3 regions of the Streptomyces sp. NPDC127117 genome follow, and region 3 is predicted to be linked to each of the others. Evidence: riboswitches for the same ligand, from Rfam matches in the RefSeq annotation. Region 3 holds a riboswitch; each other region holds the start of a gene.
What was found. Region 3 has a riboswitch for thiamine pyrophosphate ahead of thiC (phosphomethylpyrimidine synthase ThiC). Riboswitches for the same ligand answer to the same signal wherever they lie in the genome.

Region 1 (2,262 bases), on a different contig from region 3:
CCGTTGCGGTGGTGGCCGGTGGCGAGGTGGAGGCCGGGCAGGGCGGTGGGGCCGAGCAGCGGGGCGTTGTCGGGGGAGGCGGGGCGCAGGCCGGCCAGGGTCTCGGTGAGCGGCAGCTCGGTGATGCCGGGGACCAGCTCGTGGGCGTCCCGCAGCAGCTCGTAGACGCCGCCCGCGGTGACCGTGGTGTCCCAGCCCATCTCCTCGCTGGTGGCGCCGACGACCAGCTCGCCGTTCTCGCGCGGTACGAGATAGAGGTGGCCGCCCCGGACCACGGCCCGGACCGTCCGGCTCAGGAACGGCGCGTACCCGGCTGGCACGGTCAGCCGCACCACCTGGCCCTTCACCGGCCGGACCGGTGGCACCACCTCGTCCGGCAGCCCGGCCAGCCGCCCGCTGAGGCTCCCCGCGGCGAGCACGACCTGGTCGGCCGCCAGCTCCGTACCCCCGGCGAGCACCGCCCCGACGGCCCGGCCGCCCTTCACGCTCAGACGCTCCACCCAGCCGCGGTGGAAGACCACCCCGGCCCGCTCGCAGGCGGTCAGCAGGGCGGCGGCCAGCCGGCGGGGATCGATCTGGTGGTCGCCGTCGACCCGCAGACCACCCCGGACGCCCGGCGCGAGCATCGGTTCCAGCCGACGGCACTCGCGGCCGGTGAGCCACTGCGAATCCAGCCCCGAACGCTGCTGGAGGGCGTGCAGATCCCGCAGATGGGCACGGTCGTCGGAGTCCAGCGCGACGGCCAGGGTGCCGCAGGCGCGGAAGCCGGTCTCCCGGCCGCTCGCCGCCTCCAGCTCGGCCACGAAGGCCGGATAGCGGGCCGCCGAGGCGACGTTGAGACCCAGCAGCAGTTGTTCGCCGTAGTGGAGTTCGGTGACGGCGGCCAGCATGCCGGCCGCCACCCGGGCGGCACCGCCGCCCGGTTCGGGGTCGGCGACCGCCGTGCGCAGTCCGCGTTGCGCGGCCCGCCAGGCCGTCACCAGGCCGATGATCCCGCCCCCGATGACGAGGACATCGGATCCGTTTCCGTTCGTGGAAGAACGCATGGGCTTCCAGCCCCTCCCTTCGCCGGCATGACCCGGATCAGGTTCGTACGGTCGGAGGCCGCCCAGCCTCCCTCTCAGCCCGGTGCGTCCGGGCTCCCGCGAGTGTCTTACGTTGGCCACCCTAAACCCCGTCCCACCGGACCAGTAAGGGAGCTGTCACCGTGGCCCGTTCGCTCGACGGGATCGTCCTCGCCCCGGTCGCCGACCAGGCGCCCGGCCAGGTCGGAACCCGTACCCGCTTCGCGTACCACGAGGAGGACGGCCGGATCTGGGCCGATTACGCGGGCGGTGACGTGGTCCGGGGCCACCTCGTCGGCACCCGGGACGGCGACACCCTCGACTTCCGGTACGTGCAGCTGAAACAGGACGGAACGACCTCCTGCGGCCACTGTGTCTCCACCGTCGTCGACCTCCCGGACGGCCGGATCCGGCTGGACGAGCGGTGGGAGTGGGAGTCGCAGGAGGGCAGCGGGACGAGCACGGTCGAAGAACCGGCCCTTTCTTGACGATAAGTCAGGTGCTTATGGTGTACGGGTGAGCGATCAGCAGCAGTCAGAGCAGCCAAACCGGCGGGCGGGACGCCGCGTCGTCATCGTCGGGGCGGGCATGGCCGGGGTGCAGACCGCGGTGGCCCTGCGGGAGCAGGGCTTCACCGGCCCCGTCACCCTGATCGGCGCCGAACCGCACCAGCCCTACGACCGGCCCCCGCTGTCCAAGGCGGTGCTGCTCGGCAAGGCCGAGGACTCCGCCTTCGACATCGACTTCGAGGCGCTGGAGATCGATCTGCGCCTGGGGCGTGAGGTCACCGGCGTCCGGCCGGACGCGCACGAACTGGACACCCCGGAAGGGCCCGTCCGCTACGACGCCCTGGTGATCGCGACCGGCGCCGAACCGGTCGTCCTGCCCGGCACCGAGGGCGTTCCCGGCGTCCATCTGCTGCGCACCCTCGACGACGCGGCACGGCTGCGGCCGGTCCTCGACCAGCAGCACGGCGTCGTGGTCGTCGGCGCGGGCTGGATCGGCGCCGAGTTCGCCACCGCAGCCCGCGCCGCCGGCTGCGCGGTCACCGTCGTCGAGGCCGCCGAACGGCCCCTGGCGGGCGCGATGCCCGCGGAGGTCGCCGCCCCGATGGCCGCCTGGTACGCGGAGATCGGTGCCGAACTCCTCACCGGGGCCCGGGTCGACCGCATCGAGCCGGGCCGGGTGGTCCTCGCCG
Region 2 (2,262 bases), on a different contig from region 3:
GCCGGATCGCGGACCAAGCTCGCCGAGGCGATGTTCCCCGACCTGATGTCGGTGGTCCGCCACATCAGCTGCGACGACGACACCACCCGCAAGACCCTGTGGAAGCTGCACGACGGGACGCTCGTCGAGTCCGTCCTGATGCGCTACCCGGAGCGGGTCACGATGTGCATCTCCTCGCAGGCCGGCTGCGGGATGAACTGCCCGTTCTGTGCCACGGGACAGGCCGGTCTCGACCGCAACCTGTCGACCGCCGAGATCGTCCACCAGATCGTGGACGGCATGCGGGCGCTGCGCGACGGCGAGGTCCCCGGCGGTCCGGCGCGGCTCTCCAACATCGTCTTCATGGGCATGGGCGAGCCGCTCGCCAACTACAACCGGGTGGTCGGCGCGATCCGCCGGCTGACCGACCCGGAGCCGGACGGGCTGGGGCTCTCGCAGCGCGGGATCACCGTCTCCACCGTGGGTCTGGTTCCCGCGATGCTCCGCTTCGCGGACGAGGGCTTCAAGTGCCGCCTCGCCGTCTCGCTGCACGCGCCGGACGACGAGCTGCGCGACACCCTCGTACCCGTGAACACCCGCTGGAAGGTCGGCGAGGTGCTGGACGCCGCGTGGGAGTACGCGGAGAAGTCCGGCCGCCGCATCTCCATCGAGTACGCGCTCATCCGCGACATCAACGACCAGGCGTGGCGCGGTGACCGGCTCGGCCGGCTTCTCAAGGGCAAGCGGGTGCACGTCAACCTGATTCCGCTGAACCCCACGCCCGGTTCCAAGTGGACCGCCTCGCGGCCCGAGGACGAGAAGGCGTTCGTCGAGGCGATCGCCGCCCACGGGGTGCCGGTCACCGTGCGGGACACCCGCGGCCAGGAGATCGACGGGGCCTGCGGGCAGCTGGCGGCAGCCGAGCGCTGAGGCGGAAACGGCCCGTGTAATCTGGGCCCGAAATCAACTTCATATTCCGACAGGGGAGCGCCACAGCGCTGAGAGTGCGGCACCGAGGACAGGTCGGCCGCAGACCCTCTGAACCTCGCCCGGGTCATTCCGGGTAGGAAGTTCGGTCATCAACTCATGCTGTTGCGCCCTGCCCGCTTCCCGCGGGCAGGGCCGCGTCTCTTCCTGGCCAAAACCCAGGAGGAATCCACAATGACCACCACGCGCAGGACCAGGCAGCTCGCGGCTTCGGCCGTCGCCGCCGCGCTCGGCGTCACCGCACTCGCCGGCTGCGGGAGCTCCGACGACTCCGCCGCCGGTTCCGGCGGCACGAAGGGCTCGGGCTCCAAGACCGTGACCCTCGTCAGCCACGACTCCTTCAACGCCTCCAAGGACGTACTGAAGGAGTTCACCGAGGAGACCGGATACACCGTCAAGGTGCTGAAGAGCGGCGACGCGGGTGTCGCGCTCAACCAGGAGATCCTCACCAAGGGCTCCCCGCGCGGCGACGTGTTCTTCGGTGTCGACAACACCCTGCTCTCCCGCGCCCTCGACAGCGGGCTGTTCACGCCGTACCGGGCGAAGGGCATCGACCGGGTCGCGGCGGACACCCTGCTCGACGCCGACAAGCACCGGGTCACCCCGGTCGACACCGGCGACATCTGCGTCAACTACGACAAGAATTACTTCGCGGACAAGAAGCTCGCGCCGCCGCAGTCCTTCGACGACCTGGCGAAGCCCGCGTACAAGGACCTGCTCGTCACCGAGAACGCGGGGACCTCGTCGCCCGGCCTCGGCTTCCTCCTCGGCACCGTCGCCACCTACGGCGAGAAGGGCTACCAGGACTACTGGAAGAAGCTGGAGCGCAACGGCGTCAAGGTCGTCGACGGCTGGGAGCAGGCGTACAACGAGGAGTTCTCCGGCTCGGCCGGCGGGAAGAAGGCCAAGGCGGAGCGGCCGCTCGTCGTCTCGTACGCCTCCAGCCCGCCCGTCGAGGTGCTGTACGCGAAGCCGCAGCCGGCGAAGGCGCCGACCGGTGTCGCCACCGGGACCTGCTTCCGGCAGATCGAGTTCGCCGGACTGCTGAAGGGTGCGAGGAACGAGGCGGGCGGCAAGGCCCTGCTGGACTTCCTGATCAGCAAGAAGTTCCAGGAGGACATGCCGCTCAACATGTTCGTCAACCCGGTCACCAAGGACGCGGCGCTGCCGGAGCTCTTCACGAAGTTCGGCGCGACGGTGGACAGCCCGACGACCGTGGCCCCGGACCGGATCGCCAAGAACCGTGAGCAGTGGGTCCAGTCGTGGTCCTCGCTCGTAGTGAAGTAGCCGAGAGCC
Region 3 (2,262 bases):
GCCCTCGATCATGGTCTGCACGCCGAACCGCTTGGCGACCGCGTTCAGCTCGCCGAGCGTGCGCAGTTCGGCGAACTGCGCCTCGTCATTGGCGTCGGCGATCGAGCCGGGACGCAGCCCGTCGCCCAGTGAGTACGTCACGTCGTAGGCCGCGAGGATCTCGCAGAGCTCCTCGAAGTGCTCGTACAGGAACGACTCCTTGTGGTGCGCGAGGCACCAAGCCGCCATGATCGAACCGCCGCGCGAGACGATTCCGGTCTTGCGGCGGGCAGTCAGCGGTACGTACGGCAGGCGCACGCCGGCGTGGACCGTCATGTAGTCGACGCCCTGCTCGGCCTGTTCGATGACCGTGTCCTTGTAGATCTCCCAGGTCAGTTCCTCCGCCCGGCCGTCGACCTTCTCCAGGGCCTGGTAGAGCGGGACGGTGCCGATCGGCACGGGGGAATTGCGCAGAACCCACTCACGGGTGGTGTGAATGTTGCGGCCGGTGGACAGATCCATGACGGTGTCGGCGCCCCAACGCGTCGCCCACGTCATTTTTTCCACCTCCTCCTCAATGGAGGACGTCACCGCGGAGTTGCCGATGTTGGCATTGACCTTCACCAGGAACCGCTTGCCGATGATCATCGGCTCGATCTCCGGGTGGTTGACGTTGGCAGGCAGCACGGCCCGGCCGGCCGCGATCTCCTCGCGCACCACCTCGGGCCCGACGTTCTCCCGGATGGCCACGTACTCCATCTCCGGGGTGATCTCGCCCCGGCGGGCGTACGCGAGTTGGGTCACCGGCTGCCCGTCCCGGCTGCGGCGCGGCAGCCGCGGGCGGCCGGGGAACACCGCGTCGAGGTTGCGCAGTCCGCCACGCGGCGAGGTGTGCTTGAGCCCGTCGTCCTCGGGGCGGGCGGGGCGGCCCGGGTACTCCTCGGTGTCGCCGCGGGCGATGATCCAGTTCTCCCGCAGCGGTGCGAGCCCGCGACGGACATCGGTCTCTACGGTGGGATCGGTGTACGGACCCGACGTGTCGTACAGCGTCACGTCCTTGCCGTTGGTGAGGTGCACCTGACGGACCGGCACCTGGAGGTCCGGGCGCGAGCCCCGGACGTACCCCTTGTGCCAGCCGATGGACTTCCCGGCCTCGTCGCTCTGGTTCGAGGCAGGCGTGCGTGCGTCCGATGTGGTCATGAGACCTACTCCCTACGCCGGCATTACCCGGTAACAGGTTCGGCGGTCGGCGCAGCCTGTCCCGTACGGACGTACGGAGATCAGCGCCCTCTCAGCCCGGTGCTCCGAGCTCCCGCGTGTGCAAAGGTTCCTCCACGCTAGCGCCCCGTCCCGCTCGGTGAACAGTGGGCCCGTCTCTTCTTGCGATGATCGGCCGGTGACGTCCACCCAGATCGACCACGAACCGCAGGGCCATCAGCACGGTCACTCGCACAGCCATGGCCCTGCCGCACCCGTCTCCAAGCATCTGCGCAAGGTCATCGCGGCCGTACTGGTCCCGTTCGCCACCGCCGTCCTCGTCGGTCTGGTGGCGCTCTGGCCGGGTGGTACGCCGCCGCACGAACGGACCGGCGTCGGATTCGACCGGCAGACCCAGCAGGGAAAGGTGGTGAACATCGACATGGTGGACTGCAAGGAGGTGAACGCGGTCCAGACGCCCATGGACGGGGCAGCCACACCGCCCTCGGGAAGCACGAGGGGGCTGTGCAAGAAGGCCACGATCGAGGTGTCGACCGGTCACGACAAGGGCCGGACCTTCACCGAGATCGTCCAGCCCGACGCACCGCGTCAGCTGCGCGACGGTCAGGGCGTGGTCGTGGCGTACGCCCCCGACGCGCCTCGTGATCTGCAGTACTCGGTGACGGATGTGAACCGGAAGTTCCCGATGGCCCTGCTGGCCGGGATCTTCGCCCTGGTCGTGGTCGCGGTGGGCCGCATGCGCGGAGTCATGGCACTCGTCGCGCTCGCGGTCTCGTTCGCCGTGCTCACCCTGTTCATCCTCCCGGCCATTCTCCAGGGCTCGAACCCGCTGGTGGTCGCCGTGGTCGGGGCCAGTGCGATCATGCTGATCGCGCTCTACATGTGCCACGGCCCGACCGCCCGCACCTCGGTCGCGGTGATCGGCACACTGATCTCACTGCTGCTGATCGGACTGCTCGGATCGCTCTTCATCGGCTGGGCGAGCCTGACCGGCAACACCGACGACAACACCGGCCTCATCCATGGCCTGTACCCGCACATCGACATGAGCGGTCTGCTTCTGGC

Region 1: it holds a riboswitch for thiamine pyrophosphate, as region 3 does, so the genes downstream of both, thiO (glycine oxidase ThiO) here and thiC (phosphomethylpyrimidine synthase ThiC) in region 3, are expected to answer to the same signal.
Region 2: it holds a riboswitch for thiamine pyrophosphate, as region 3 does, so the genes downstream of both, ACFVH0_RS12115 (thiamine ABC transporter substrate binding subunit) here and thiC (phosphomethylpyrimidine synthase ThiC) in region 3, are expected to answer to the same signal.

Annotation. Positions count from the first base shown of each region.
Region 1 covers NZ_JBHXTM010000043.1:32,116-34,377, forward strand. Annotated here, with positions in the region: gene thiO (glycine oxidase ThiO) at 1-1,046, opposite strand, end outside; TPP riboswitch at 1,044-1,156, opposite strand; gene ACFVH0_RS30050 (hypothetical protein) at 1,208-1,552, shown strand; gene ACFVH0_RS30055 (NAD(P)/FAD-dependent oxidoreductase) at 1,581-2,262, shown strand, end outside.
Region 2 covers NZ_JBHXTM010000010.1:145,282-147,543, forward strand. Annotated here, with positions in the region: gene rlmN (23S rRNA (adenine(2503)-C(2))-methyltransferase RlmN) at 1-909, shown strand, start outside; TPP riboswitch at 951-1,067, shown strand; gene ACFVH0_RS12115 (thiamine ABC transporter substrate binding subunit) at 1,141-2,253, shown strand.
Region 3 covers NZ_JBHXTM010000042.1:23,175-25,436, reverse strand. Annotated here, with positions in the region: gene thiC (phosphomethylpyrimidine synthase ThiC) at 1-1,179, opposite strand, end outside; TPP riboswitch at 1,172-1,305, opposite strand; gene ACFVH0_RS29650 (YibE/F family protein) at 1,376-2,262, shown strand, end outside.